3 regions of the Allocatelliglobosispora scoriae genome follow, and region 3 is predicted to be linked to each of the others. Evidence: predicted binding sites of a transcription regulator. Region 3 holds the regulator's gene; each other region holds the start of a gene.
What was found. Region 3 encodes HrcA, which represses chaperone genes, less so after heat shock. Its sites were predicted from a motif close to GGTTNGCACNCTCNNNNNGAGNGTGCNAACC; they were not measured.
Positions count from the first base shown of each region.

Region 1: groL (chaperonin GroEL) is a predicted target of HrcA. The motif match lies at 2,745-2,775, and genes of this name have one in related genera.
Region 2: groES (co-chaperone GroES) is a predicted target of HrcA. The motif match lies at 3,152-3,182, and genes of this name have one in related genera.

Region 1 covers NZ_JACHMN010000002.1:3,159,923-3,169,646, reverse strand. The annotation lists gene paaN (phenylacetic acid degradation protein PaaN) at 1-154, shown strand, start outside; gene F4553_RS20030 (serine hydrolase) at 217-1,074, opposite strand; gene F4553_RS20025 (cold-shock protein) at 1,325-1,528, shown strand; gene F4553_RS20020 (hypothetical protein) at 1,837-2,592, shown strand; gene groL (chaperonin GroEL) at 3,044-4,666, shown strand; gene F4553_RS20010 (copper homeostasis protein CutC) at 4,735-5,442, shown strand; gene F4553_RS20005 (sugar porter family MFS transporter) at 5,396-6,793, opposite strand; gene F4553_RS20000 (GNAT family N-acetyltransferase) at 7,068-8,030, opposite strand; gene F4553_RS19995 (S8 family serine peptidase) at 8,042-9,724, opposite strand, start outside.
Region 2 covers NZ_JACHMN010000002.1:4,149,217-4,158,940, forward strand. The annotation lists gene F4553_RS24505 (sugar ABC transporter substrate-binding protein) at 47-1,132, opposite strand; gene ybaK (Cys-tRNA(Pro) deacylase) at 1,361-1,837, opposite strand; gene F4553_RS24515 (class I SAM-dependent methyltransferase) at 1,856-3,022, opposite strand; gene groES (co-chaperone GroES) at 3,345-3,653, shown strand; gene groL (chaperonin GroEL) at 3,723-5,378, shown strand; gene F4553_RS24530 (septum formation family protein) at 5,448-6,341, opposite strand; gene F4553_RS24535 (molybdopterin-dependent oxidoreductase) at 6,485-7,981, shown strand; gene F4553_RS24540 (WhiB family transcriptional regulator) at 7,988-8,341, opposite strand; gene F4553_RS24545 (response regulator transcription factor) at 8,614-9,465, shown strand; gene F4553_RS24550 (DUF5319 domain-containing protein) at 9,565-9,724, opposite strand, start outside.
Region 3 covers NZ_JACHMN010000002.1:2,387,436-2,397,159, reverse strand. The annotation lists gene F4553_RS16395 (NUDIX domain-containing protein) at 1-69, shown strand, start outside; gene F4553_RS16390 (hypothetical protein) at 167-1,222, shown strand; gene F4553_RS16385 (hypothetical protein) at 1,399-2,286, shown strand; gene F4553_RS16380 (phytanoyl-CoA dioxygenase family protein) at 2,428-3,336, opposite strand; gene F4553_RS16375 (hypothetical protein) at 3,454-4,335, opposite strand; gene F4553_RS16370 (enoyl-CoA hydratase-related protein) at 4,345-5,136, opposite strand; gene hemW (radical SAM family heme chaperone HemW) at 5,154-6,362, shown strand; gene F4553_RS16360 (DUF4870 domain-containing protein) at 6,364-6,840, opposite strand; gene hrcA (heat-inducible transcriptional repressor HrcA) at 7,014-8,033, shown strand; gene dnaJ (molecular chaperone DnaJ) at 8,077-9,207, shown strand; gene F4553_RS16345 (16S rRNA (uracil(1498)-N(3))-methyltransferase) at 9,212-9,724, shown strand, end outside.

The DNA of each region.
Region 1 (9,724 bases), 770 kb from region 3:
GGCCAACCTCACCGGTGGTGTCTTCGTCAATCAGTCCGCCGCCTTCTCCGACTTCCACGCCACCGGCGCCAACCGCGCCGCCAACTCAGCCCTGACGGACGGCGCCTATGTCGCCAACCGCTTCCGGGTCATCACGGCCCGTCGGCCCGCGTAAGCCGCTCGCTCAAACGAGTAGTTGTTCTACCCGCCCGGGTAGAACAACTACTCGTGGCGGAGCTACTTCTTCAGGACCGCGGCCGCGACGTCGTGGCAGACCTGCTGGCCGTGGTCCATGCCGAGCTTGCTCGGGTAACGCACCAGGATGCCCAGCGACCAGGTCTCGCTGATCGCCAGACAGCTCATGTGCCAGAGCTTGTCCTCCTCGCGCATGAACCAGCCGTTCTTGATGGCGATGCGGCTGCGCTCCGGCTCGTCGAAGATCGTCCGGGCGCCGAAGTCGCCCTCGCCCCGGACGCCGCGCATCTGGGTGAGCAGCCACTTCGTCCATCGCGGTCCGGCCGCGGTGCCGTCGGCGATGCAGTCACCCAGCCGGGCGACATCGCGGGCGGAGACCACGGTCGTGCTCCACCGGTCGCGAGGCGAACTCTCCGTCAGCCCGCACTTCGCGGCCATCCGGGTGATCGTGACTGCACCGCCGTTGCGCGCATAGGTCTCGGTCGCCACCGCATTGTCGCTATCGACGATCATCCGGGTGAGTTCGCGGAGCCGTTTCTCGGTGGGTAAGGGATCGATCGTCGTCAGGTAGTCGGCGGCCAGCCAGACCTTCACCATCGACATGGTGTCGCTGGCTTCGGCGAGATTGGACGAACCGGTCAAAGTGCCACTGCGACGGTCCAACAGGGCCCAGGAGAAGAACCCCGGTCTGGTCGCCCGGATGCTCACGGTGGGCACGGCCGACGGGCCCTGCGCGACCACTCTGGTCGCTGCGGATGGTGCTTGCGCGGCGCTCGGCGATGGGTGGTCGACAACTGTCGCCGCAGCTCGCGGGTGGTCCCGGACCTCCAGGAAGAGCATTGTGCCACCGACGGACATGGCGGTGACGGCCAGCAGGACGAGGGGCAGACGTGTCTTCACGCATCGATCAACCGATACACCCTGCCGGTGGTGACGGGGAGTAGTCGGTTGGCCGACCCAGCGTAGATTTTAGGCGCTCAAGGTGTCCGATTTGGGGCTGTGCGGGACTGCCGTTGCTCGTGTAGCGTGCGAGGCTAGCTTCAGGGATCGCGTTCCCCCGCCCGGGTCTGTCGATGTCTGAGGTTCCGGCGAGCGAACGCCGCGCCGGGGGTCGAAGGACCCAGCACCATCGAAGTGAGGAAGTGTCACAGTGGCACAGGGCACCGTCAAGTGGTTCAACAGCGAGAAGGGCTACGGCTTCATCGCGGTCGATGGAGGACAGGACGTGTTCGTCCACTTCTCCGCAATCGAGATGGACGGCTACAAGGCGCTCGACGACGGTCAGCGCGTTGAGTTCGAGATCGCGCAGGGCCAGAAGGGCCCGCAGGCAGAGAAGGTTCACCTAATCGCCTGATCGGCTTGGCAACAAGCTTTGATCCGATGATCGGCTTGACCACAAGCTTTGATCCAAAAGTTCCGTCCACGCAGCCCCCTGGCAGCGTGGGCGGAACTTGCTTTTCCCCTCGCACAAAGGCACATCTCAATGTCCGAACTTACACGGGGTTACCTTCCGCCGGACTCCGCCTACCTCGCGGCCCCGAAGCCGCCGACCGTCACAACGATCCGCTCGTCAATCCGCAGGGCGTCGGCATCGGTGGCTGGTTCGCCCGCCTGACCGGGGTCGTCAAGGCGGGCTGGCAGCCGCTCCTCGCGATCTTCGCGGTGAGCCACCTGCTGCCCGGGCTCGTTCTCAACGTCGGCCTGCTCGTCGCGCTCGCCGGCACCAGCGACCTCTACCTGCAGCGCGCATCCGCCGCCTCCGCCGGCGGCGGGATCGACATGCAGGGCTTGGGCAGCACCATCGGCGCGCCCGCCGCGTTCTTCCTGATCATGGTGGTGCTGTTCATCGTCGTCTACTACCTGCAGAGCGTCGGCTATGCCGCGGCGACCTACTCGGTCACCCGTCGTGCCGGTGGCGTGCCGGTGACCGTCGGCGAGGCGCTGAGCTACGGGTTGCGCCGGTCGCCGGGCCTGTTCGGCTGGACGATCCTCTTCGGTCTCGGCATCGGGCTCGGCTTCCTCGCCTGCGTGCTGCCGGGCATCTATCTCTTCATCGCCTGGGCGATGTTCGGACCGGTCCTGCTCTTCGAGGGCGGCAACCCGCTCGCGCGATCCTTCCGGATCTTCAACGGCAACCGGGGACAGGTCCTCGGCCGGCTGGCGATGACCTATCTCCTGGTGGTCGCGGGCGGCCTCGTCACCAGTGCGGTGCAGTTCACCCTTCAGGCGATCGGCGGCGGCGGGATCATGTCGACCCAGGCGCTGCCGCTCGCCTTCGGGCTGGCGAGCGCGGTGATCACCCTGGTCCTGTCGGTGCCGATCGCGATCTTCCAGTTCGGTGGGGTGTTGCTCACGTATACGGAGCAGCGGGGCATCGACGGTGTCGACACGCGGCAGCTGGTGGCGGAGCTCGGCTGACGGCGTACCCCCCTGAGGTTTGCAGCAGAACGTGGCCATCAGCGCACTGATGGCCACGTTCTGCTGCAAAGTGTGACAGGGGGCGGGGCCTCGACGCATGCGCATGTTTGTCGATTGCAACCCACTCTGGCGGGTGTTGTGATCTTGGCGTTAGCTTGCACTCGGTGGGTGAGAGTGCTAAACAGGGTATTGGCACTCGCCGCCGGTGAGTGCCAACGGTCGAGCGGTGAAAGGCATCGCGCAAGCGGTGCCGGTCGTCGCGGGCTCGTCCGCCCGACCGGCTCACGTCTCCCGTGCGGAGACCCTGCTCCTCGCTAGTCCGGGGAGCGTGGGACTCGCGGTGCGGGAGACCCGCCCGCGCTCATGCGCGGGTGCTGAAGGTGCGTCAAACAGGCGGTTTCGTCCCCGTCACACGGGGCGATCCGCGAGTGTCCAGGAGGACAACGCCGATATGGCCAAGATTATCGCGTTCGACGAGGAAGCTCGTCGCGGCCTTGAGCGGGGCATGAACCAGCTCGCCGACACCGTCAAGGTGACGCTCGGTCCCAAGGGCCGCAACGTCGTGCTCGAGAAGAAGTGGGGTGCCCCCACCATCACCAACGATGGTGTGAGCATCGCCAAGGAGATCGAGCTCGAGGACCCGTACGAGAAGATCGGCGCTGAGCTGGTCAAGGAGGTCGCGAAGAAGACCGACGACGTCGCCGGTGACGGCACGACGACGGCGACCGTCCTGGCCCAGGCGCTCGTTCGCGAGGGTCTGCGCAACGTCGCGGCCGGCGCGAACCCGATGGCCCTGAAGCGGGGCATCGAGGTCGCCGTCGCGTCCGTTGCGGATGAGCTGGCCAAGCTCGCCAAGGACGTCGAGACCAAGGAGCAGATCGCCTCCACCGCCTCCATCTCCGCCGGTGACTCCACCGTCGGCGAGATCATCGCCGAGGCGATGGACAAGGTCGGCAAGGAAGGCGTCATCACCGTCGAGGAGAGCAACACCTTCGGGCTCGAGCTGGAGCTCACCGAGGGCATGCGCTTCGACAAGGGCTTCAACTCGGCTTACTTCATCACCGACAGCGAGCGCATGGAGACGGTCCTCGAGGACCCCTACCTGCTGATCGCCAACAGCAAGATCTCCAACGTCAAGGACATGCTGCCGATCCTCGAGAAGGTCATGCAGTCGGGCAAGCCGCTCGTCATCCTGGCCGAGGACGTGGAGGGCGAGGCTCTCGCCACCCTGATCGTCAACAAGATCCGCGGCACGTTCAAGTCCGTCGCCGTCAAGGCGCCCGGCTTCGGCGACCGCCGCAAGGCCATGCTGCAGGACATCGCGATCCTCACCGGCGGCCAGGTCATCTCCGAGGAGGTCGGGCTCAAGCTCGACGCCGTCGGCCTCGACATGCTGGGCAAGGCCCGCAAGGTCGTCGTGACCAAGGACGAGACCACGATCGTCGAGGGTGCGGGTGACGTCGACCAGATCAACGGTCGCGTCAACCAGATCCGTGCCGAGATCGAGAAGTCGGACTCGGACTACGACCGCGAGAAGCTGCAGGAGCGCCTGGCCAAGCTGGCCGGCGGTGTTGCGGTCATCAAGGTCGGCGCGGCCACCGAGGTCGAGCTCAAGGAGCGCAAGCACCGCATCGAGGACGCCGTTCGCAACGCGAAGGCGGCCGTCGAGGAGGGCATCGTCCCCGGTGGTGGCGTCGCGCTCGTGCAGGCCGGCAAGAACGCCTTCGACAAGCTGGACCTGGTCGGCGACGAGGCGACCGGTGCCAACATCGTGAAGGTGGCGCTCGACGCCCCGCTGCGGCAGATCGCCGTCAACGCGGGCCTCGAGGGTGGCGTCGTGGTGGAGAAGGTTCGCAACCTGGAGGCGGGCTTCGGCCTCAACGCCGCCACCGGCGAGTACGTCGACATGCTGAAGGCCGGCATCATCGACCCCGCCAAGGTGACGCGCTCCGCGCTGCAGAACGCCGCCTCGATCGCGGCTCTGTTCCTGACCACGGAGGCCGTCGTGGCCGACAAGCCGGAGAAGGCGGGCGCTGCGCCGGCCGGCCCCGGTGGCGGGGACATGGACTTCTAAGAGTCCGAATACGTGAATGGGCGGGTCGCTATGCGGCCCGCCCATCTCATTTGTTAGGTTTATTTACCGTGAGCCCTCTGCTGGAAGTCATCGCCCTGAGCCCGGCGGATGCGGAGGCCGCTCAGGCGGGTGGCGCTGACCGGCTGGAACTCGTCGCCGACATGGCCGCCGACGGGCTCAGCCCCGATCCCCGCCTCGCCGCCCAGGTGGTGGCGAGCACGGACCTGCCCGTCCGGGCCATGGTCCGCGTCCAGGCCGGCTTCGCGGTGGTCGATCTCCCTCGGCTGGTACGCGCAGCAGCCGACCTCATCGAAGCGGGCGTGCACGGTCTCGTGCTCGGGTTCCTCGACGAAGCCGGTGACGTGGCGGCCGACGCGTGTGTCGCGATCGCCGACGTGCTCGACGGGCGGCCGTGGACCTTCCACCGGGCCATCGACCACTCCCGCGACTACAGCCGGGCCTTCGAGGTGGTGCGCGGTCTGCCGGGGCTGGACGCCGTACTCACCGCGGGCTCGCCCAACGGCGTCGCCGCCGGGCTGACCCGGCTCGCTCAGCGGATCGACGCGGGTGACGGCGATCTCGTCCTCGCCGGGGGCGGGCTCGTTCCCGCTCAGGTGCCGGTGCTGCGTGCGATCGGGGTGACGTCCTTCCACATCGGGCGCTCGGTGCGCAGGGAGCGCTCCTGGCTGCAGCCCGTCTCCGCCGCCGAGGTCCGGGCGTGGAAATACATCACATCTCTTCCAGCTCTCGCCCCTTCGTCTCCCGGACGGCCTTGAGCACGAAGAGGAACGCCAGCGCCGCGAAGATCGTGTAGATCAGGTAGGCGAGGCCGAGCCCGATGTCCGACAGCGGCGGGAAGGTCACCGTGATCAGCCAGTTGGCGATCCACTGGGCGGCTGCCGCGACGGCGAGTGCGGTCACCCGGATCGTGTTGTTGAACATCTCGCCGAGCAGCACCCAGACGACCGGTCCCCAGCTCATGCCGAAGGCGACCACGTAGAGGTTGGCGGCGACGAGCGCCACCTTGCCGGTGACCGGGCTCATCGTCACGGTGTCGCCGACGACGGTGGCGTTGGCGAAGCACCAGGCCATCGCGCCGAGCGTGAGCACCATTCCGGCGGCGCCGAACAGCAGCAGCGGCTTGCGGCCGACCTTGTCGACGAGGGCGATCGCGATCAGCGTGGTGACGATGTTCGTCACACTCGTGATCACCGTGATGAGCAGCGAGTCGCTCTCGGTGAAGCCGACGGCCTGCCACAGCGTCGACGAGTAGTAGAAGATGATGTTGATACCGACGAACTGCTGGAAGACCGAGAGCAGGATGCCGACCCAGACGATCGGCAGCAGCCCGAAGCGCGGACCCTTGAGGTCGGAGAGCTGCACCTTGTCGTTGGCGCCGATCATCGACCGCTGGATCTCGGCGAGGCGGGCGTCCGCGTCGTCGCCGATGACCCGCGTCAGCACCTGCCGTGCCTCCTCGATGCGCCCCTTGCGGACGAGGTAGCGCGGCGACTCCGGAATCCGCAACGCCATGATCAGATAGGCGGCCGCCGGGATCACCTCGGAGGCGAGCATCCAGCGCCAGGCGTCCACGCCGAACCAGAGCGGCTCGCTCGCCCCGCCCGCGGCCTCGGCGAGCGCGTAGTCGGTGAGCAGGGCGATGAAGATGCCCACGACGATGGCGAGCTGCTGCAGCGAGCCGAGGCGTCCCCGGATCGCGGCGGGGGAGATCTCCGCGATGTACGCCGGTGCGATGACGCTCGCCGCGCCGACCGCGAGACCGCCGACGACCCGCCAGATCGTCAGGTCGATGGGGCCGATCGCGACAGCCGAGCCGACCGAGCCGACCGCGAAGACGATGGCGGCGATTACCATCACCCGGATCCGGCCGTGCTTGTCGGCGAGGGGTCCGGCGAACCAGGCACCGACCGCGCACCCCAGCAGGGCCGAGGCGACGACGAAGCCGAGCACGAAGGCGTTCATGTTGAAGGCGCCCTGGATCGCGTCGACGGTCCCGTTGATGACGGCGGTGTCGAAACCGAAGAGGAAGCCGCCCATGGCTGCCGTGGCGGCGATCATGATTGCCGCGCCGTTGGTGTTGGCGGGGCGCGTAGCCACTGCGTCCATATGCGCATCTTGCCCGAAATGCGAGGCTCGCATACCCGCAACTCTTGAAGAGTTGGTCTTATCCGGACACGGATGTGGAGCGGGTTGCCCGAGCGGCGACGCATTTTAGGACCAACTCTTCAAGAGTTGCGCCGATCTTGCTGCGTGTCGCTCCGTCCGCGTGCCGCGTCACGCTTTGCAGCAAAGCGTGGCCACTTGGCGCGAAATAGCCACGCTTTGCTGCAAAACGTGACGAGCGGCGGCCCGTGCCGCGCGGCGGTCCGGCGGCGGGAGGCTAGGTGTGTAAGGGCTTGCGGTAGAGGAAGAAGACCCTCTCGATGAAGGCGTCGGCGGCGCCGGAGTAGAACGGCACCGGCCCCACCCAGCCGATCTGCGCCCTCGTGATCCCCGTTGACGCCTGCTCGTGCAGGCACCGGCGCAGCAGCACCGAGCCGATCCCGAGACCCTCCGCGGCCGGCAGGGTGCCCATCGGACCGAACCAGCTCGACCGGGCACCACCCCACGCCGCGAACGCGACCGGCTGACCCTCCTTGAGCGCCACGTGGCAGCCGCGGGCGGCGGCGACCTCGCGTACCCAGGCGCCACCCCACTCCTCGTCGATCACGGGCAGCAGGGCGGTCAGGTCTTCGCTCGTGGCCGTACGGATGTCGATCCCGACCTGGATCAACCGGGACTCCGCCTCCGCCGTCGAGCGCAGCGCCCGCGAGGTCGGATCGGTGAGGTCGACCGTCATGTTCCAGGCCGTCTGGTCGTGGTGGTAGCCCGAGGCGACGACGGCGCAGACCGCCGGGGTGTAGCGCACGTCGACGCCCGGCCAGACATAGTCCGGGGCGTTGCCCGCGATCCGTACGACCGTGCAGCCCAGCGCGGCGAGCTCGTCCTCGGCGGTGGCGATCAGCGCGGAGCCGATGCCCTTGCGCTGGTGCTCGGGGTCGACCGCGATCAGGTCCAGGTGGCCCGCGCTCGGGTCGGCGTGCCCGATCGAGGCGAGGACCACGCCGATGACCCGGCCGTGCTCGACCTCGACCAGTCCGGGCTTGGCCCCGCCGGTGCCGGTGACGGCCGGACCGACCACCCCCGGCTCGACCGGCCCGGGTCCGTCAAGCCCGTGACCTGCTCCGATCGGCCTGCGCAGGCGCCCGACGATCTCGTCGGCCTCGGTCACGTCCTCGGTGAGGAGGGTACGGCGGAGCAGCTCGACGACGCCGTCCCGGTGTTCCTCGGTGAAGGCCTCCATGATCGATCAGCCTACCCACCTGCCAGCCGCAGTGCCTCGCCAATGTTGACGATGCCCGCACCGACCTGCGGCGCCTTCGCCACGCACTCGCTGCCCAGTCCGGCCGTCCGGTCCAGCTGGGCGGGCTGAGCCGACCGCCGCAGCAGCTCCGTGGTGGCGGCGAGGTCGCCGATGAGCTCGGGGTGCGCCGACCAGAGCAGCGCGATGACTCCGGCCACGTGCGGCGTCGCCATCGAGGTGCCGCTCAGCGCGGCGTAGGTGCCGCCGGGCATCGCGGAGAGCACCAGGTCACCCGGTGCCGCCACGTCGGGCTTGTCGCCCCCGATGACGCCCTTGCTGGAGAAATCGGTGACGGTCCCGGCCTCGTTCACCGCGGCGACGGTGATCGCCGAGCGATAGGTCGACGGCGGGTCGGTCACCGAGCCGCACTGGTACCCCGTGTTGCCCGCGGCCGCGACGAACGCGATGCCCGCCGCGGCGAAGGCGTCGATCGCCGCGCGCAGCGTCGTCGCGTCGCAGCCCTCGGTGGGCGGGCAACCCCAGGAATTGGTGAGTACGTGTGGCGCACGCCCCGGCCGACCGGCGCTGAAGGGGTCCGCTCCGTGCGGGTAGGGCGCGAGCATGAACTGCAGGCAGTCGAGGTAGTGCGAGGTGCTGCCCAGGTTGCGTTCGAGATTGACGCAGCCGATCCACTGCGCTCGGGGCGCGACGCCGGTCTTCGTCCGGCCCACCGCCGAGGCGAGCGTGTGCGTTCCGTGTCCACCGTGGTCGGTCGGAACGAGTGTGTCGGACCACGGGTCCAGCCACGAGTCGTCGCCGCCGCGGAAGCCCTCGGCGAGCGCCGGGTGGCTGCCGTCCACCCCCGAGTCGGAGGTGCCGACGACGATGCCCTCGCCGGTGACCCCGCGGGACCAGGCCACCGGTGCGCCGATCATGGTGAGGTTCCACTGCGGCTCGCTCGGTGCCTGCTCGTCGCCCTTCTCCACGGGTACCGGCTCGGGCATCGGGCGCAGCACCGGATCGAGGAGGACCTTCTCCACGTCGTCGCGGCGCGACAGCCAGGCGCGCAGCTCCGGTCCACCGGCGACCCGGATGCCGTTGACGAGGTAGTAGGGCCGGTAGGCGACGTGCAGCCGATCGAGCTCGCTACGCAGATCGGCCTGGGTGGCGGTGGCGTGGTCGGCGAGCTTCCGATAGACCGCTGAGATCCGGGCCTCCCGCCCGGCCGGACCGGTCGTCGTCGGGACGTCGGCGAGCGAGGCCTGCGACTTCATCACCACGAAGAGCTGCTCGCCGAAGCTGCCCGGCTGCCCCGCGACCGCGTAGACGGCGCCGGAGGCGACCAGGGTGATCCCCGCGAGCGCCAGCGGCACGGTCCGGGACCGCGGCCGGAAGCCGAGCACCTCCCGATGCTGCAGCTCGGTCCGCAGCGGATCGGGCTCCTGCAGCTGATAGGCGACGCCCATCCGGGTCACCGCGAAGGCATAGGCGACGGCGAGCACCAAGCCGAGCACGAGCGAGGCGATCGCCGCCACGCCCGCCCAGTAGGGCGCGTCGCGGCCGGTCAGGAAGAGGGTGAGTTCATCCGGATCGGCGAAGGCGAGCGGGCCGAGGGCGGCGATGCCGATGAGCACGGCGGTCGCCCGGGCCGTGCCGGTGCTGAGCGCGGCGGCGACGAAGCCCAGCGGCGGCAG
Region 2 (9,724 bases), 1.8 Mb from region 3:
ATGCGGGGTGCCGTCGAGACGGCACCCCGCATCAGGGTTGATCAGATTAGGCGACGCCGGCCTTGGTGCAGAGCGCGGCGAAGTCGGCGGTGCACAGCTCGGCCTTGGTGACGTAGCCGTCGGCGACGACATCCTTCACCGAGTCGAAGAAGATCGCCTTCGGGATGAGCAGGACGGCGGGGACATCACGCTTGCCCTCGCTGTCGTTCACCGTCTGGGTGGTCGACTTCTTCTCGCCCTTGGCGAGACCGATCGCCAGCTCGGCGGTCGCGTCGGCCTCCTGCTTGACGGCCTTGTAGACGGTCATGCACTGGTCGCCGGCGAGGATGTTCTGCAGGCCCTGCACGGTGGCGTCCTGGCCGGTGACCGGGACCTTGCCGTTCAGCTTCTGCTTCTTGAGGACCGCGATGGCCGCGTTGCCGAGGCCGTCATTGGCGGCGAGAACGCCACCGATCTTCGGCTGAGCGGTGAGCATCTGCTCGAAGATCTTGCCACCCTCGGTGTTGTCCCAACCGGGAACCGGCGTGACCGGGCCCTTCACGTAGTCGCCGGAGGCGTACTTCGGGTCGAGGACCGACTCGGCACCCTTGCGGAACAGGGTGGCGTTGTTGTCGGTCGGGGAACCGGCGAGCTGCGCGATGATCGGCTTGGTGACAGCCTTCTCGGTCAGGCACTTGCCGAGGCCCTCACCCTGCAGCTTGCCAACGGACTCGTTGTCGAAGCTGACGTAGTACGAGGCCGAGCCGCCCAGGGTCAGGCGGTCGTAGTCGATGGTGGGGATGCCCTGCGCCTTCGCCTTGTCCAGGACGGCCTTGCCGGTACCCGAGTCCAGGTTGACGATGACGAGGACGGTCACGCCATTGGTGATCATCTGGTCGGCGATCGTCTGGAACTGGGCCTTGTCACCCTGGGCGTTCTGGATGTCGTAGGCGATGTTCGCGGACTTGAACGCCGCCTCGAGGTACTTGCGGTCAGCGGTCTCCCAGCGGGCAGAGGACTTGCTGTCCGGCAGGATGACGCCGATCTTGGGGGTCTTGGCGGCGGGCGTGCCGGTGTCGTCGGAGTCGCCACAGGCGGCGAGGCCCCCGAGGAGCAGCGCTCCGGTAGCAGCGATGGTGAGGAGCCTACGCATCGGTGCAGGTCCTTTCGAGTGAAGGGGTGTGTTGCCGGGAAAGAGAGCCGCGCGCCTTCCGGAAGCGCGCGGTTCAGATAAGTGAGACCGGTCACTCGCTTGTTTGTTGTGTCCGGCAACGTATTGCCCAGCCGGGGGTTTGCGCAAGCCTAGAGTTTGTTGGTGGGGATAACAATTTAGAAACGTGCCCGCAACCAGGCGTTGGGGAGATCGCTTTCTACCTCGGAATTACCCTTTGGCGATCTCCGCGACGGTTGCGGCGGTGAGTCGGACGAGCGCCTCCGGTGCGAGCCGGACCTGGAGCCCGCGCCGCCCGGCCGAGACGAAGATCTGATCCGCGTCGAGGGCCGAGGCATCGATGACCGTCGTCAGCTTCGTACGCTGTCCGAGCGGGCTGATGCCGCCCCGCACGTAACCGGTCGCCTTCTCGGCCGCGGCCCGCTCGGCGAGGGCTCCCTTCTTGCCGCCCACGGCCGAGGCGAGCGCCTTGAGGTCCAGCTCGCCGGTGACGGGCACGACGGCGACGGTGAGCGCGCCGTCCACGGTCGTGATCAGTGTCTTGAAGACCCGGGCCGGGTCGGCGCCGATCGCCTCGGCGACGACGGCACCGTAATTCGGGGTCTCCGGGGAGACCTCATAGGTATGCAGCGAGTGCTCGACCTTCTGCTTGCTGAGCAGGACGGTCGCAGGGGTTCCGTTGGCCACGGACCCGAGTCTAGAAGCTCAAACGGGGTTGGCGATGATCGCGAAGGGCCGCCCGGCGACCATGGTGAGCAGCACCGATGCTCCCGTCGGCCCGGCGAGGCGGAGCTCGCGGCGCAGCTGCTCGACGTCGAGCGCCGATCCGCGCTTGAGGATCTCGACCCGGCCGACCCCGCGGTCGCGCAGCGCCGTGCGGAGCCGCTTGAGCGAGAAGGGGAGCAGCTCGTCGACGGCGAAGCAGCGGCCGAAGGGCGAGGAGACCGGTTCGTCGCTCCAGACGTAGGCGATGGTGGGGTCGCCGATCCATCCGCCGTGCGCCTGCGCGAACTCGGCGACGAGGTGCGACCGGACCACCGCGCCGTCGGGGTCGGTGATGAAGGCCCCGGGCTTCGCGACCGGCGCCTCGGCGAGGCCGCCTCCGGTGAGCTGGTGCGCGATCGTGCCGCGGATCACCGTCGCCCGGCGGGGCACCGTCGCGAGGGGGCCGCACCAGGCCGCCGCCTCCACCACCTCGCCGTCGACGCTGACGAGCTCCAGCTCGGCGCCGTGGGGGAGCAGCGCCGGATCGATGCCCGGTGCGAGCTTCAGCACGGTGATCGGCACCCGCCCGGCGAGCCCGACCACGAAGTCCCACGGCGGCGAGTATGCGGCCGGATCGAAGACCCTGCGCCCGCCGCTGCGCCGGGCCGGATCGCAGAAGGCCGCGTCGTATCCGTCGAGGTCGGCGGCGGTCGCGTCACCGTGCCGCACGTCGATCAGGCTGTCGAGCCCCAGCGTCGCGACGTTCGCGCCGGTCACGGCCGCGGTCTCGGCATCGGCCTCGATCGCGGTCACCCTGATGCCGGCCCGCGCGCAGGCCATCGCGTCGGCCCCCAACCCACAACCGAGATCGATGAGGGTACGCACACCCGCACCCCACAGCCGCTGCGCCCGTCGAGCCGCCACCACGGGCCGGGTCGCCTGCTCGAGACCGGCCCGGGTGAAGAGCAGCCGCTCGGCGTCCGGGCCGAACTTCCCGACCGCCCTGCGCCGCAGCGCGACCTGGGTCAGCGCCGCCGAGGCGAGCTCGGGATCGATGCCCTGCCCGCGCAGCCGGCTCGCCGCCGCCAGCGGATCGACCTCGCCGAGCTGATGAGCGGCGAGCAGCGCGGCGTGGCCGGCCGGTGTGGTCAGGGGAAGGGGATGCACCCGCCGATTCTCCCTGACCCGGGCACCGCGCCGACCCCCGGTCACGTTTTGCAGCAAAGCGTGGTCTCCTGGCGCAGCCAGGCCACGCTTTGCTGCAAAACGTGACCGGGGGCAGCTCAGGAAGCGTTGTGTTGGCACTCTGCTTGACGGAGTGCTAACTCCCGACATAACCTTCGCTTAGCACTCTCGAACGTCGGGTGCTAACTTCGGGTTAGCGCTCACGACCTCGTGAGGGCATTGGAATCGACCGGAACCGGCACCCGCGACGACGGGACCGATCGATAGTCAGGTTCGTTTACAAGTACCCCAGGAGGGTATGCCCGTGACTACCGCGACGAAGGTTGCGATCAAGCCGCTCGAGGACCGCATTCTGGTCCAGGCGAACGAGGCTGAGACCACCACCGCGTCGGGCCTCGTGATCCCCGACACCGCCAAGGAGAAGCCCCAGGAGGGCACCGTCATCGCTGTCGGCCCCGGCCGCTTCGACGACAACGGCAAGCGGGTTCCGCTTGACGTTCAGGTTGGCGACAAGGTCGTCTACTCGAAGTACGGCGGCACCGAGATCAAGTATGCCGGCGAGGAGTACCTGGTGCTCTCCGCCCGCGACGTCCTCGCGGTCATCGAGAAGTGACCTGCTGACGCCCCGGCACTCCACGCACGTGGAGGGCCGGGGCGTCGCTAATAGGGAGAGAAAGAATTTATGGCGAAGATCCTGAGCTTCTCGGATGACGCCCGGCACCTGCTGGAGCACGGCGTCAACGCGCTCGCCGACGTGGTCAAGGTCACCCTGGGCCCGCGCGGGCGAAACGTGGTGCTGAGCAGGTCGTTCGGCGCCCCGATGATCACCAATGATGGTGTCACCATCGCCAAAGAGATCGAGCTGAGCAACCCGTACGAGAACCTCGGTGCGGCGCTGGTCAAAGAGGTCGCCACCAAGACCAACGATGTTGCCGGCGACGGCACCACCACGGCGACCGTGCTCGCACAGGCGCTGGTCAAAGAGGGTCTGCGCAACGTGACCGCGGGCACCAACCCGATGGGCATCAAGCGCGGCATCGACCTGGCTGCCAAGGCGATCAGCGACGCGCTGCTCGCGAAGGCGACCCCGGTCGCCGACAAGCACGACATCGCGCAGGTCGCGACGATCTCGGCCCAGGACGCCACGATCGGCGAGCTCATCGCCGAGGCGATGGACCGGGTCGGCCGCGACGGCGTCATCACCGTCGAGGAGGGCTCCACCCTCACCACCGAGCTGGAGGTGACCGAGGGCCTGCAGTTCGACAAGGGCTTCATCTCCCCTCACTTCGCCTCCGACGCGGAGGCGGGCGAGGCTGTTCTCGACGACCCCTACATCCTCATCACCACCTCGAAGATCTCGTCGATCGACGAGCTGCTGCCGCTGCTGGAGAAGGTTCTCCAGACCAACCGGCCGCTGCTGATCGTCGCCGAGGACGTCGAGGGCCAGGCGCTCTCCACGCTGGTGGTCAACTCGATCCGCAAGACCGTCAAGGTCTGCGCGGTCAAGGCCCCGGCCTTCGGCGACCGCCGCAAGGCGATGCTGCAGGACCTCGCGGTGCTGACCGGCGGCGAGCTGATCGCCTCCGAGCTCGGCTACAAGCTGGACTCGGTCGGTCTGGAGTCGCTGGGCCAGGCCCGTCGCATCGTGGTCACCAAGGAGAACACCACCATCATCGAGGGTGGCGGCAAGGCTGACGAGGTCAAGGGCCGGGTCGAGCAGATCCGGGCCGAGATCGCGGCCGCCGACTCCGACTGGGACAAGGAGAAGCTCGCCGAGCGGCTCGCGAAGCTCTCCGGCGGCGTCGCCGTCATCAAGGCGGGCGCGGCGACCGAGGTCGAGATGAAGGAGCGCAAGCACCGCATCGAGGACGCGATCTCGGCGACGAAGGCGGCTGTCGACGAGGGCATCATCCCCGGCGGCGGCGCGGCGCTCGCGCAGATCGCCAACGTGCTCGACGGCAACCTGGGTCTGACCGGCGAAGAGGCGGTCGGTGTCGCGATCGTTCGCAAGGCGCTCGACGAGCCCCTGCGCTGGATCGCCCAGAACGCCGGCTTCGACGGCTACGTCGTCGTGCAGAAGGTCCGCGAGTCCGTGTGGGGCGAGGGCCTCGACGCGGCGACCGGCACCTACGTCGACCTGGTCAAGTCCGGCATCGTCGACCCGGTGAAGGTGACCCGCAACGCGGTCGTCAACGCCGCGTCGATCGCCGGTCTGCTGCTCACCACCGAGGGTCTCGTGGTGGAGAAGCCGAAGAACGCCGAGCCTGCGGGCGCCGGCGGCCACGGGCACTCGCACGGCGCCGGCGGCCACGGCCACCAGCACGGCCCGGGCTTCTGATCGACGAAGCACCAGCAACACTTCGGCCCCGGCGCTCCCTCACGAGCGCCGGGGCCGCTTGCTGTCAGATCACGACCAGCGGGGTACGCCCTTGCCGCCCGTACCCTTCGCCGACTTCGTCATCGAGCTGTTGCGGATGTAGACGAAGCACCGCATGATCCGCCGACCCTTGTCCCAGTGGGTCTTGCTGTAGGTCGAGTAGGCGTAGTCGGTCCACTGGGACCGGGCCCGGTCGAGGCTGACCCCGATGTAGCCGGCGACGAGCTTCATGCAGCGGCTGTGGATGGGCGCCCAGGAGGCGTCGGTGCCGGCCGTCGGGGCCTGGGCGGGAGTGAAGGCGAAACCGCCGACGAACTCCGTGTTGTGCTTCGCCGTGCAGCTGACGATCGGCCACTTGTCGTTCTTCATGTTCACGCAGACCGGCGTGGCGGGCTCCGCCTTCAGGCTCTTGCTCCGCGAGGCGGCGCTGTTGCTGCTGCTGTTGAAGGGGTACTGGCCGAGGTCGCAGCGGTACCAGTGGACTCCGGCAGACCAGGCGCTGTTGGTGGGGAGCGCGATGTCGATGTAGGTGTCGAGCGAGTACCACGACCGGCCCAGATACGCCGTCGCCTGCTTGTCGCACTCCGCGAATGCCGTCGCCTGTGCCGCGATCGCCGCCGGGTCCTTGGACGACAGCGACGGCGGCGACGTGAGCCGGGCCGCCGCACCGGTGAACTCGCCGACGAAGGCAGTCTCGGCGAAGTGGGTCGAGTCGCACGGCACCACGTTGTCGTCGCGGCGCGCGTCCTGCTCGAGCCAGCTCGACCGGTAGCAGTCGCCGGCCTTCGGCAGGTACGCCACCGCGGCCGGCAGGGCGGCCCATTCGTTGCCGACATCGCCGTCCGTGCCGGGCGGTGGCGACGCCGAACAGCCCGCCAGTGCCGCCATGAGTAGGGCCGCCAGAACCGCAGGCGCTCTCCGCATCCGTGTCTCCCCGGGTCATCGGCCTGGTCGGGGGTCGATCAAGCCGCTGTGGTCGCGGATTCTAGCGACTCCCCGCATCCCGTAAGACCCCGGTAAGGGGCGTCGATGTTGAGGTCTCTTACCTTCAGGCGGAGACTGATGTCATGGTGGGCAGAGGAAGAGCAGCGATCGCCGGTGTCGTGGCGGCCGCGGTCGCGTTGGGTGCGGGCGAGCTGATCGCGATCATCACCGGCGCGCAGAGCGGTCCCGTGGTGGCCGTCGGCGGCTGGATCGTCGACCACGTGCCGGAGGGCGGCAAGGAGCTGGCGATCCGGCTCTTCGGGACCTATGACAAGATCGCGCTCCAGATCGGCACCGTCATCATCCTGGCCGGGTTCGCCGCGCTCATCGGCATCCTGGCGGCGCGCCGGTTCGCCCTCGGCATCGCCGGGATCGGACTCTTCGGGGTCGTCGGCGCCGCTGCCGCGCTCACCCGGCCGCACGCCGATCCCGCCTGGGTGCTGCCGTCGCTGATCGGTGCCGGGCTCGCCGTCGTCGCCCTGAAGCGGCTGCTGCTGCTCGCCGAGACGACCGATGCGGCCCAGGCCGCCGGGCAGCCCGACGGGCGGCGCCGCTTCCTGCGTATCGCCGGGTGGACCGGGGTCGCCGCGGTCGTCGTCGGCGGTGCGGGGCGCATGTTCACCCAGCGCCGGGGTGTCGCCGAGGCGCGGGACCAGGTGACCCTGCCGGCGCCGACCAACTCGCCGCTGCCGTTGCCGGACAACACCCTGCCGGGCTATGTGACCAGCAATGACGACTTCTACCGCATCGACACCGCGCTGATCGTGCCGCAGGTCGACCCGAAGACGTGGAAGCTGCGGATCCACGGCATGGTCGAGCAGGAGATCACGATCACTTACGACGAACTGCTCGCGATGCCGATGATCGAGCGCTACATCACGATCGCCTGCGTCTCCAACGAGGTGGGTGGCGACCTCATCGGCAATGCGCGCTGGCTCGGCGTACCCGTCAAGGATCTGTTGGAGCGCGCGAAGCCGCTGCCCGGCGCGGACCAGGTGGTGAGTCGGTCCGTGGATGGCTGGACCTGCGGCAGCCCGACGGCGACGCTGATGGACGGCCGGGACGCGCTGCTCGCGGTCGGGATGAACGGCGAGCCGCTCCCGATCGACCACGGCTTTCCCGTGCGGGTGATCGTGCCGGGGCTCTACGGCTATGTCAGCGCGTGCAAGTGGATCGCCGAGTGGGAGGTCACGACCTTCAACGCCTTCGACGCCTACTGGGTGCCGCGGGGCTGGTCGGCGCAGGGGCCGATCAAGACCGAGTCCAGGATCGACACGCCGCGCGGCTCGAAGTCGGCGGGCGAGGTCGTGATCGCCGGGGTGGCGTGGGCGCAGCACCGGGGCATCGACAAGGTCGAGGTTCAGGTCGACGAGGGGCCGTGGCAGGTCGCGGAGCTGCTCGGCGCGGTCTCCGAGGACACGTGGCGGCAGTGGCGGCTGAAGTGGCAGGCGACGCCGGGGGAGCACCGGCTCACCGTGCGGGCGACGGATCGCGACGGCGTCACGCAAACGCAGGACGAGGCCCCGCCCGCCCCGGACGGAGCCACTGGCTGGCACTCCGTCCGGGTGAGCATCAAGTAACGCGGGCTATCGCTGGCTCGGCACCAGACGCGCCTCGAGGCGGCGGACGTCGACTCGGCCATGCCGGCGATCGGCGAGGTCGAGCCATCCGACGTTCTGCAGGCGCAGGCGCTCGGTCTCCGTGAAGCCGCCCCAGACGCCGTAAGGCTCTCTGGATTGAAGTGCATGTGCGGCACATTCCGCACGAACAGGACAATTGGTGCAAACCTTCTTGGCGGCTATCTCGCGACGTCCTCGTGACGAACCGCGTTCACCATCCGGGTGGAAGAACTGAGCGCTGTCGCGTCCGCGACAAGCACCCTCATGTTGCCATTCCCAGATGTCAGCGATTGGACCAGGAAGTCTGCGGACGTTGGTCATCGGACTCCTCCCGATGGCTTGAGCGTCGCAGGCGGCGCAGTGGGGTCGTTTGACCAAGTAATCCCCCGTGGGCGCGGGACTCAAACATCGGTCCTCAAGCACCGTCGGAATACGCTACTCCTCCTACGGACGGCTGTCACACGCCATCTGTCACGGTCATCCCGCCTCGCCCGATCCGGCGAGGGATCAAAGAGTTTTCGACAGTTTCCGGGGATTTCGCGTAATGATCTGGGTTTCTCGTGGTCTTCTCCGTAGAGGAGAGGGGGATAACCGTGCAGACCGTCCTCGTATGCGTCCGCTCCGTGCCGGCCGCCCAGAGTGTCGCCGCCTGTGCCCACCGTCTGGGGATCGGGTCCGCAGTGCGGACCGCGGTCACCACGACCGACGCTATCGCCCAGCTAGTCAGCCACCCTGCCGACATCATCCTGGTGGATACCGGGCTGAGTCGGCCGGACACGGTCGGCTTCACCCGAAGGGTCCTCGCGGTGGCTCCGGCCGCCACGATGGTCCTCTTCGGCTCTGAGGACCCGCAGACCGCGCGGGCCGCGATCGACGCGGGCGCGCGCGGCCTGATCGGTGGTGGCGACCATGAGGTGGTCGCCGCCGCGGCCAAGGCGCTCTTGCTGGTGATGGAGAGAATCCCAGCCGGTACGCCGGCCGGCCGCCACGTCGGCCAAGCGATGTCCACCCAGTCCCTGACGAGGCCGACCGGCCAGACATCGTCGGGTGCCTGGACCAGTGCGCCGGTCGGCAGATCGGCGCCCGGTGTCAACGGGCCGGTACGGGCGGGGTGGCCGACCCGGCCGCCGCTGCCCGGGCAGACCGGCACGTCCACGATGGTTCCCGCGCAGCGTGCCGATGCCACGCTCGACGGTGACCAGATCTCCCTGGAGACCCGGCAGCTGCCGGTGGGGCGCCCCGTGCGTTCCGTCACCCTGACCGAGCGGGAACTGCAGGTCCTGCGCGGCATGGCGGACGGGCGAAGCAATGCGGAGATCGGGCGCGAGCTCTTCGTCTCCGAGGACACCGTGAAGACCCATGCCCGCCGCCTCTTCCGCAAGCTCGGTGCTCGTGACCGGGCGCACGCGGTGGCGGCGGGTTTCCGCCAGGGTCTCGTGGTGTGACCCTGGCTCGTGGTGCGACACGTGCTGGTCGCGCCACGAACGCATGACCGATGCCGGTGTGACGCCCATCCCGCACTTGGGCGCCCCACCGGCATCGTTCTAGCTGGTGGGCTCGTCCATGCCCTCGGCCATGTCGTCGACGGCGTCGGCGTAGCCGCGGGCATATTCCCAGCTCACATAGCGTTCTGGATCCGGATCGTAGGCCGGCTCGTGCACCCGTGGGCGGCCCGAGTCGAGCAGGTGGCGCAGGTTGCCCCGC
Region 3 (9,724 bases):
CGCGCCCTGCGCGACGCGGCGGCGATGGTCGCCGGTGCGACGGTCAAAAAAGGATCACGCAGAGAGTAACGGGGTTCTGAACTCATCGTTACCCAAAGTGCAGTGTTTGCCGCTTTCGTCCGATATGACCGGGTCGAGGGCGGTCCTATGTGCACAAGGAGTGACAATGCAGATCAAGAAGGCCGGGGCCGTCGCCGTTGGCGCGCTCGCGACCGTTGCGGCAATGGGTGCGCCCGCCGCCGCCACTACCTATGGCCACGCCCCCACCGCGGACAAGGCGCAGGCCATGCGGGCGCTGGGCAGCCAGTTCCTCGGCGGCGGCACCGCTCGTGGCGGCTGGGACGCGCCGTGGGACCAGGAGCAGCAGGCGCTGCTCTCGGTCGGCACGGGCAGCGCTCTGACCGCAGCCTCGTGGCAGGCCTGTGGCGGCGTCGGCGGCTGGGGCGTCATCGCCGCAGGCGTGGCAGCCAGCTCGCCGAACACGGTCGTTGGTGACTGCGCCAACGCCAACATCAAGCTGAGCCAGGACACCATCCCGGGCGTCGTCAGCGTTCTCAGCGACACGGCGGTCTCCGTCGCGTCGTGGCAGTCCTGTGGCTCGGTCATCGGTGGCGGCGTCATCGCCGTTGGTGCCGCGCTGCAGTCGCCCAACACGGTGCTGGGCTCTTGCGACAACAGCAACATCGTGATCACGCACGACCACGGCTACAACACCCACCACGAGGAGAGCGCCAGCCTCGAGGAGGTCGCGAACGCGACCGCACTGCGGAAGGTTCCGGCCGTCAAGGCGGCGACCACCCGTGGCTACAACACCTGGGGTGCGACGAAGGCCGCTCCGGCGGCTGCCTCGCGTCACGGCGGCTGGGACGCGCCGTGGGACGTCGAGCCGATGACCTTCCTGTCGGTCGGCACCGGCAGTGCGGCTCAGGCGCTGAGCTGGCAGGTCTGCGCCTCGACCGCCGGCATGGGCGTCATCGCCGTCGCGGCCTCGGCCAGCTCGCCGAACACGGTCCTCTCGGACTGCAACAACGCCAACGTGTGGATCGACCAGGACGACCCGACGGCACTCATCTCGGTGCTCGACAACTCCTCGGTCAACATCGCGCCGTGGCAGGTCTGTGGCTCCACCATCGGTGGCGGAGTCATCGCGGCCGGCGTTTCGCTGCAGTCGCCGAACACCGTCTTCGGCAACTGCAACAACGCCAACGTGACGATCGACTAGTTCGGGGTCTGTGGCAACGCCCGTACGGGGCGAGTCCCTTGTGGACTCGCCCCGTACTGCATTTCACAACGTTGAGTAACTCCAACGATCAAGCATCGTTACGCAGTGTGCAGTGTTCACCGCTCTGGCTATCCGCGCGTGCTCAGCCGGGGCGGCCTGTCCAAATAGGAGTGAGTATGCAGATAAAGAAGGCGGGGGCTGTCGCCGTCGGTGCGATCGCGACGGTAGCCGCGATGGGTACCTCGGCCGCTGCCTCGCCCACCACCGGTCCGGCCCAGCTCGGCTCCGCGTCGGTGCTCACCGCGCCGAACTCGAGTGCGCAGGCGATCACGAAGGCGGTCACCAAGAACGCGTTCGGTCTGGGCGCCAACGACACGGTGCAGCCGCTGCTCTCCGTCTTCGGCGGGTCTTCGCTGCTGGTGGCGCCGTGGCAGTTCTGCGGCTCGACCGCGACGGCGGGGGTCGGTGCGGCCGTCGCCGCTTCGTCGCCCAACACCGTCCTCGGCGACTGCACCAACGCCAACGTGAAGCTCAAGCAGGACACGGCACCGGCCCTGATCTCGCTCTTCGACGACAGCTCGGTCAACCTCGCGCCGTGGCAGGTCTGCGGTTCGACGGTCGTCGGCGGCGTCGGTGCCACCGTGGCGCTGAACTCCCCCAACACCGTCACCGGTGACTGCGACAACGCCAGCACCAAGATCACGGCGCCGGATCACGAGCACGGGCCGAAGAGCCTGCTCTCGCTCTTCAGCGGCTCCTCGCTCGACGCGCTCGCCTGGCAGACCTGCGGTTCGACCGCGGTGATGGGCGTGGGCGCCGCGGCCGGCTTCAACTCGCCGACGACCGTCGTCGGCAGCTGCACGGACGCCATGACCACCATCGAGGACCGGGAGCAGCAGGCGGTCATCCCGCTGCTCAGCAACACCGGCGTCAACCTGGTGCCGATCCAGGTCTGCGCGTCGGACTCGCTCCTCGGCATCGTCGGTCTGTCTCCGGCCATCAACAGCCCCGCCAACGTCTTCGGTGGCTGTGACAAGGGTTCGCTGATCACCAACGGCAGCTGACCTGAACACCGCGACGGCCCCCGCACACCTACCGGTGCGCGGGGGCCGTCGTATCAATTCGCGTTGATCAAGGGAAGACTCACCATCCCGGGTGCCCGATATGCGGCGAGTCTTCCCTTGATCAACGCGAATTTTGGGGGCTTACCTCAGCCAGGGGATGTTGCGGTCTAGTAGGCCTCTGGTCTTAAGTTCCTTGCGGAGGGGGATTTCGTCGTCCACGTAGCCGTCCCAGTTGATGCCCCAGTAGTTCGCGCTGTGGGGGGCCTCGCCCAGGAGTTGGCGCTGGACGGGGGTGCGGTTGGCGTACCACTCGCCGTTGGGGTCGAAATCGATCGCGTCCAGGTGACGGATCCAGCGGTAGGTGTAGCCGACGAAGAGCATCTTGCGCGTGATCGTCGACAGGTTCGTCGAGCGGGAGTGCCACTGGCGGCGGTCGAAGATGAACGCGTCACCCGGGTTCGCCGTGATCTCCACGGTGCCCTCGGGGTCGGGGTTGTGCACGCTCAGGTCGGCCGGGCGCGGCAGCGAGTTCTTCAGGTGGCTGCCGGGGATGACCTTGGTGGCGCCGCGGCCGTTCTCCGACAGGTCGGAGAGGACATAGGCGATCTTCAGCGAGAACATCGGCCGAGGCAGGTTGGGGTCCATGGTCTCGGGGTCGGAGTTCTGCCGGTAACCGTCCTGGTGCCAGCCCCAGTAGGGCTTCTCCGGCTCCTTGGCCGGGGGCGTGACGTCGAGGTGGTTGTGGTGGGAGTAGATGTTCCACCCCGCCAGGCCCCACATGTAGGGCAGCACCTTCGGGTGCGTCAGCAGCTCGCCGAAGAGCTCGTCACGGTTGAGGAAGCCCAGCAGGTGGACGGTGCCGTTCTTGTCGTTGCCGGCCGCCACCTCCTCGGCGTAGACGCGGTCGACCGCTGTCTCCAGGGCCGCCCGGTGCTCCTCGGTCAGAACGTTGCGCAGCAGCAGGAAGCCCTGCTCGTGGAACTCCTTGCGGTCGACTTCACTGATCGGCTCATAACCGGTCAGGTCGCCGTAGTAAGACGAATTCGACATGTCCTCCCCTAGGGGTGTGTCCGGTCGAGCCCACGACAATAAGAGGGTGCAGGCACGCGAGAGCCGATGGTATCTCGCGTTTCCGGAGCATGCCGCCCTGGCCCCACCAGGGCACGATCAGGCAAACACCTCGACGAGGACATGTGACGCAACGGCTTGGGATTCGCGCCATTCGCCTGATTCCGTACTCCACTCCCGGCCGTCGAAGGCGACCCGGGTCACGCCGTTCTCCGCGGCCTGGGCCACGGTCCAGTGGGCGAGCTGCCAGCCGCGCTTGTTGTCGGCGGCGGCGATGCGGACACCCTGCAGGCCCGGCTCGGCGGAGGTGGTGGCTGTGCCGGCCCAGTCGGCCGCGAGCGCGGTGAGGACGTGGTCGACGGCGGCGGAGCCCTTGACGACCGGATCGTCGTCCGGGAGGTTGCAGCTCACGGCACCCTTGGCACCGCCGAGCAGGGCCATGGCGAGAACGGAGGCCTCGTCCTCCCACTTCTGGTACGCCTCGGGGAAGGCCGAGCGCTGCACCTTCTGCGCCGCCTCGGTGACCCGGAGCTTCTCCCAGCCCTTCACCTTGGCGAGCGCGTTGTAGAACTTCGTCGAGGCGTAACGCGGATCGCTGATCTGCTGCGCCGTCCCCCAGCCCTGGCTGGGCCGCTGCTGGAAGAGACCGACGGAGTCGCGGTCGCCGCCGCCGAGGTTTTCGAGCTTGGACTCCTGCAGGGCGGTGGCGAGCGCCACGATGATCGCCTTGTCGGGGACCTTCTTGCGGATGCCGACGGCGGCGATCGTGGCCGCGTTGGCCATCTGGGTCACGTCGAGCGCCCAGGAGTCGCGACCCGTGTCGTTGGCCGCCGTGACGACGCACCCGGACAGCTTGGGCAGTGGGAATGGCAGCTTGGCACCATCGCGGCCGGCGAGATAGGCGGCGAAACCACCGGCGACGAGGAGGGCGACCACCACGAGGAAGACCGTGCCCGCACCCTTGCGCCGTTTCGCCACCACGGCGTCAGTTTAGTGGCCTTGGCTCACCCATGCCGGATTGCGCTTCTCGCGGATCGCAGCGACGCCCTCCCGGCCCTCGTCGGAGCCGAAGAACGCGACCGAGAGCTCGGTCAGCGCGGCGAGTCGCTCCGCCAGCCCGTCGACGCGCAGCAGTTCCTTGGTGGCGCGCAACGCCTGCGGCCCGCCGCGCCGCAGCGAGTCGCGCAGCCGCTCGGCCGCCTCGTCCAGCTCAGCTCCCGGCACGGATGCGGTGACCAGCCCGATCTCGGCGGCCCGGCGGCCGGTGAAGACGTCGCCGGTGAGGAAGAGCTCCGCCGCCGCGCGCGGAGTCAGGCGGGGGAGGACGGTGGCTGAGATCACCGCTGGTACGACGCCCAGGCGCACCTCGGAGAAGGCGAAGGTCGCCTCATCGGTGCAGATCGCGAGGTCGGCGGCGGCGATCAGGCCCAGCCCGCCCGCGCGAGCCGGTCCGCGGACGACCGCGAGCACCGGCTTGGGGCACTGGGCGACAGCGAGGAGCACATCGCCGAGCATCGACACCGGCACCGGTACGCCACCCGAGGTCGACGCGAGGGTCTCCTTGAGGTCCGCGCCGGAGCAGAAGACCGGGCCCGTGTGATCGAGCTGGATCACTCGGCAGGCCTCGTCGGCGGTCGCCTCGTCGAGCGCCGCCAGCAGTTGCGTCATGAGCGCGATGGAGAGCGCGTTGCGGTTCGCCGGGCTGTCGAGGGTGATCGTCGTCACGCCGTGGGCGCTGGTCACCGTAACGAATCGGGCCGCCTGGTCGCTATTTGAGGTCACCAGGGCAGACTAGTGGTATGCCAGGAGACCTTCCCGAGGGCGAGCCCGTTCCGGCCGACGGCGCGCTGCCCGACGCCGCGCTCGCCGACGTGGGTCGGAAGGGCTTCGGCTTCTATCTGCACGTGCCGTTCTGCGCCAGCCGCTGCGGCTACTGCGACTTCAACACCTACACGCCGAGCGAGAGCGGGCTCGATCAGAGCGACTATGTGAGCGCGGCGCTGAAGGAGATCGCGTTCGCCAAGCGGGTGCTGGGCGGCTCGGCACCCGAGGTGCAGACGGTCTTCATCGGCGGCGGCACGCCGACCCTGCTCCCGGCCGACGATCTCGCCCGGATGCTCGACGCGGTCGGGGACGCCTTCGGGCTGGCTCGGGGCGCCGAGATCACGACGGAGGCGAATCCGGAGTCGGTCAACGCCACCTCGCTGCGGCGGCTGCGGCAGGCCGGGTTCACCCGGATCTCGCTGGGGATGCAGTCGACGGCGGTGGGCGTACTCAAGATATTGGAGCGAAACCACACGCCGGGCCGGGCGCGGGCCGCGGCGGCCGAGGCGCGCGAAGCCGGGTTCGCGCATGTCAATCTTGATTTGATCTACGGTACGCCGACCGAGACCCCCGCCGACTTCGCCGCCTCCCTCGCCTCCGCGATCGCCGCCGGAGTCGACCACGTGAGTGCCTATTCCCTGATCGTGGAGGACGGCACCCGCCTGGCGAAGCAGGTGCGCCGGGGCGACCTGCCGATGCCGAGCGACGATGTCGCGGCCGACCGATACCTCGCCGCCGACCGGGCTCTCAGCGCCGCCGGCTTCTCCTGGTACGAGGTCTCCAACTGGGCGACCACACCCGCCGGGCAGTGCAAGCACAACCTGCTCTACTGGCGCGGCGGCGACTGGTGGGGGATCGGGCCGGGCGCGCACAGCCACGTCGGCGGCGTCCGGTGGTGGAACGTGAAGCGCCCCGCCGCGTACGCCGACCGCATCAACGACGGCGTCTCGCCCGGCCACGCCCGGGAGCTGCTCACCGACGAGGACCGCTATGTCGAGGACGTGATGCTGCGCCTGCGCCTGGCCGAGGGGATGCCCCTGACCGCCATCCGTGACGCGGCCGCCGTGGCACAGGCGCTCGCCGACGGCCTGCTCGACGAGACCGCGCACAAGAACGGCCGCGCAGCTCTGACGCTGCGCGGCCGACTCCTTGCCGACGCGGTTATCCGCGAGGTTCTGGCGTAAGTCACTTCACCAGGGAGATGGACATCGGGTACTTGTAGAACGCGCCTTCGTTGGCCTTGACACCCGCGAGGATGCCGAAGAGCGCGCCACCGATGACGGCGGCGATGACGCCGACGAAGCCGATCACGATGCAGACCAGGATCCAGCTCACGATCGCGATGATGCTGACCAGGATCTGGAAGTTCAGCGCGGCGACCGCGTGCGCGCGGACCGTGGGGGACTCGTTGCCCTTGGCGAGCAGCGCGATCAGCGGGGCGACCCAGCCGCCCGCACCACTGCCGATGACGGCGCCGGCGGCACCGCCGAAGTGGGCCACGAGAGCCCACGTCTTCTCATCGCTGTTGGCGTAGCCCGACGGGGCGGCGTTGCCCAACGGCGCGGAGGGCGCCGAGTATGCCGGGGGGGTTTCGAACGACGGCGCCGACGGCGGCTGCGAATTCGGGTCCGGCTGCCCCGGAGGGGTGGGGGTATCACTCATGCCGGTCAGGGTAGGACGATGGATCATCCAGCGCCACACAACACTCTTGACGGAAAGCCGACATTTCCGAGTTGAATGGTGATCAAAATCCTGCCGTCGCCACTGAACCGTCGCCCCAGTAGACTGGCACTCGCTCAGCGAGAGTGCCAGTCATCCGTGCGGAGGGAGTCGGTGTGGGTCTAGACGATCGCAAGCTGGACGTCCTGCGCGCCATCGTGGAGGACTACGTCGCCACGCAGGAGCCGGTCGGCAGCAAGTCCCTGGTCGAGCGCCACAGCCTGGGCGTTTCTCCCGCGACCGTGCGAAACGACATGGCCGTGCTGGAGGAGGAGGGCTATATCCGCCAGCCCCACACCAGCGCCGGCCGGGTTCCGACCGACCGCGGCTACCGCCTCTTCGTCGATCGACTCTCCCGGGTCAAGCCGCTCTCGCCGGCCGAGCGCCGGGCGATCGAGCGATTCCTGATGGGCGCCCTCGACCTCGATGATGTCGTGCATCGGACGGTCCGGCTGCTCGCGCAGCTCACCCGTCAGGTCGCCGTCGTGCAATATCCGTCACTCTCCCGGTCGAGCGTCCGGCACCTGGAGCTGGTGCCGATCAGCACCACCCGGGTGATGGTCGTCATGATCACCGATACCGGCCGGGTGGAGCAGCGCCAGCTCGAGCTGCCCACACCGATCCCGCCCGAGGACGTCTCCGAGCTGCGCGGGCTGGTCAACGCCAAGCTCGGCGGCAAGCAGCTCTCGGCGGCGCCGCCGCTGGTCCAGGCCCTCCTGGACGAGGTGCCCGCGCACCTCTCGGCGAGCATGACCGTGCTCGCCACGGTGCTGCTGGAGACATTGGTCGAGCGCGGCGAGGAGCGCATCGCGCTCGCCGGCACCGCCAACCTCACCCGGGGTGGCATCCTGGACTTCGCCGGCTCCCTGCGCCCCGTGCTCGAGGCGCTGGAGGAGGAGGTCATCCTGCTCAAGCTCATCGGCGAGCAGGAGATGGCACCACGCGTGCGGATCGGCGACGAGAACGAGTTCGTCGATCTCCGTGCCACCTCGATAGTCAGCACCGGCTACGGTCCTGGGGACACCGTCGTCGGGGGCCTGGGCGTGCTCGGCCCGACCCGCATGGACTATCCGGGCACCATCGCCACGGTTCGCGCCGTGGCACGCTACGTCGGCGATCTGCTGGCACAGCACTAACGACAGCGACCTGCGACCTGCGATATTGCGACAGAGGATCTTCGTGGCTAAGGACTACTACGGCATTCTCGGCGTCCCCAAAGACGCCACGGCCGATGACATCAAGCGCGCTTACCGCAAGCTCGCCCGGCAGTACCATCCGGACGTCAACCCGGACCCCTCCTCGCAGGAGAAGTTCAAGGAGATCAACGCGGCCTACGAGGTCCTCTCCGACGACCAGAAGCGGCAGATGGTCGACCTCGGCGGCGACCCGCTCGCCCCGGGCGGCGGCGGCATGGGCGGCCCCGGCGGTCCCGGTGGGCCCTTCGTCGGCTTCCAGGACATCATGGACGCCTTCTTCGGCGGCACCTCGTCGCGCGGGCCGCGCCCGCGGACCCGCCCCGGCGCCGACGCGATCATCCGGCTCGACCTCGACCTGCACGAGACCGCCTTCGGCGTCGAGGCGCCGATCACCGTCGACACCGCCGTGCTCTGCGCCACCTGCGCCGGTGCGGGCACCGCCGCCGGCACCCACCTGGCCCAGTGCGACATCTGCCACGGCAAGGGCGAGGTGCAGTCGGTGCAGCGCACCTTCCTCGGCCAGGTCGTCTCCTCCCGCCCCTGCGCCGCCTGCCAGGGCTACGGCACGACGATCCCGCACCCCTGCGCCACCTGTGCCGGTGACGGCCGGGTCCGCACCCGCCGCTCGCTCACCGTCAAGATCCCGTCCGGGGTCGAGGACGGCATGCGCATCCGCCTGGCCCAGCAGGGCGAGGTCGGCCCCGGCGGCGGCCAGCCCGGCGACCTGTACGTCGAGATCCACGAGCGACCCCACGACGTGTACGCCCGCAAGGGCGACGACCTGCACTGCAAGGTGACGGTCCCGATGACCGCCGCAGCCCTCGGCACCCGGCTCACCATCAAGACGCTCGACAACGAGGAGGCGCTCGACGTGAAGTCGGGCACCCAGCCGGGCTCCACGCTGCGCGTCAAGGGCCGGGGCGTTCCGCACCTGCGCGGCACCGGCCGGGGCGACCTCTTCGTCCACCTGGATGTGCGGACTCCCACGAAGCTCGACGCCGACCAGGAACGCATGCTGAGGGACTTCGCCAAGGCCAGGGGCGAGGAGATGGCCGAGCTGTCCAAGCAGGGCGGCTTCTTCACCAGCATCCGCAACGCGTTCAACGGCCACTGAGTCGGTGAGTGCACCGCTCTTCCTGGTCGATGCGCTGCCCGGCGGGGACACCTGCACGCTCGACGGGCCCGAGGGGCATCACGCCGCGAGCGTCCAGCGGCTGCGGGTCGGTGAGGAGCTGATCCTTGCCGACGGGCGCGGCGGTTCGGCCACGGCCCGGGCCACCGCCACCGCGAAGGCGAGCCTGGAGCTGCAGATCCTCACCCGGCAGACGGTCGCGGCACCCGATCCACGGCTCGTCGTCATCCAGGGCATCGCCAAGGGTGATCGCGGTGAACTCGCCGTGCAGGCGATGACCGAGGTCGGCGTCGACGAGATCGTGCCCTGGGCGGCGTCGCGGTCCGTGGCGCAGTGGCGGGCCGAGCGGGGTGCCAAGGCCCGGGAGAAGTGGGTCGCAACGGCACGGGAGGCGGCCAAGCAGGCGCGCCGGGTCTTCGTACCGGTGATCGGCGGTGCGCCGGATGTCTCGACAGCTCAGGCGGCCGGGCGGCTCGCCGGCGGGTTCGTGCTGCACGAG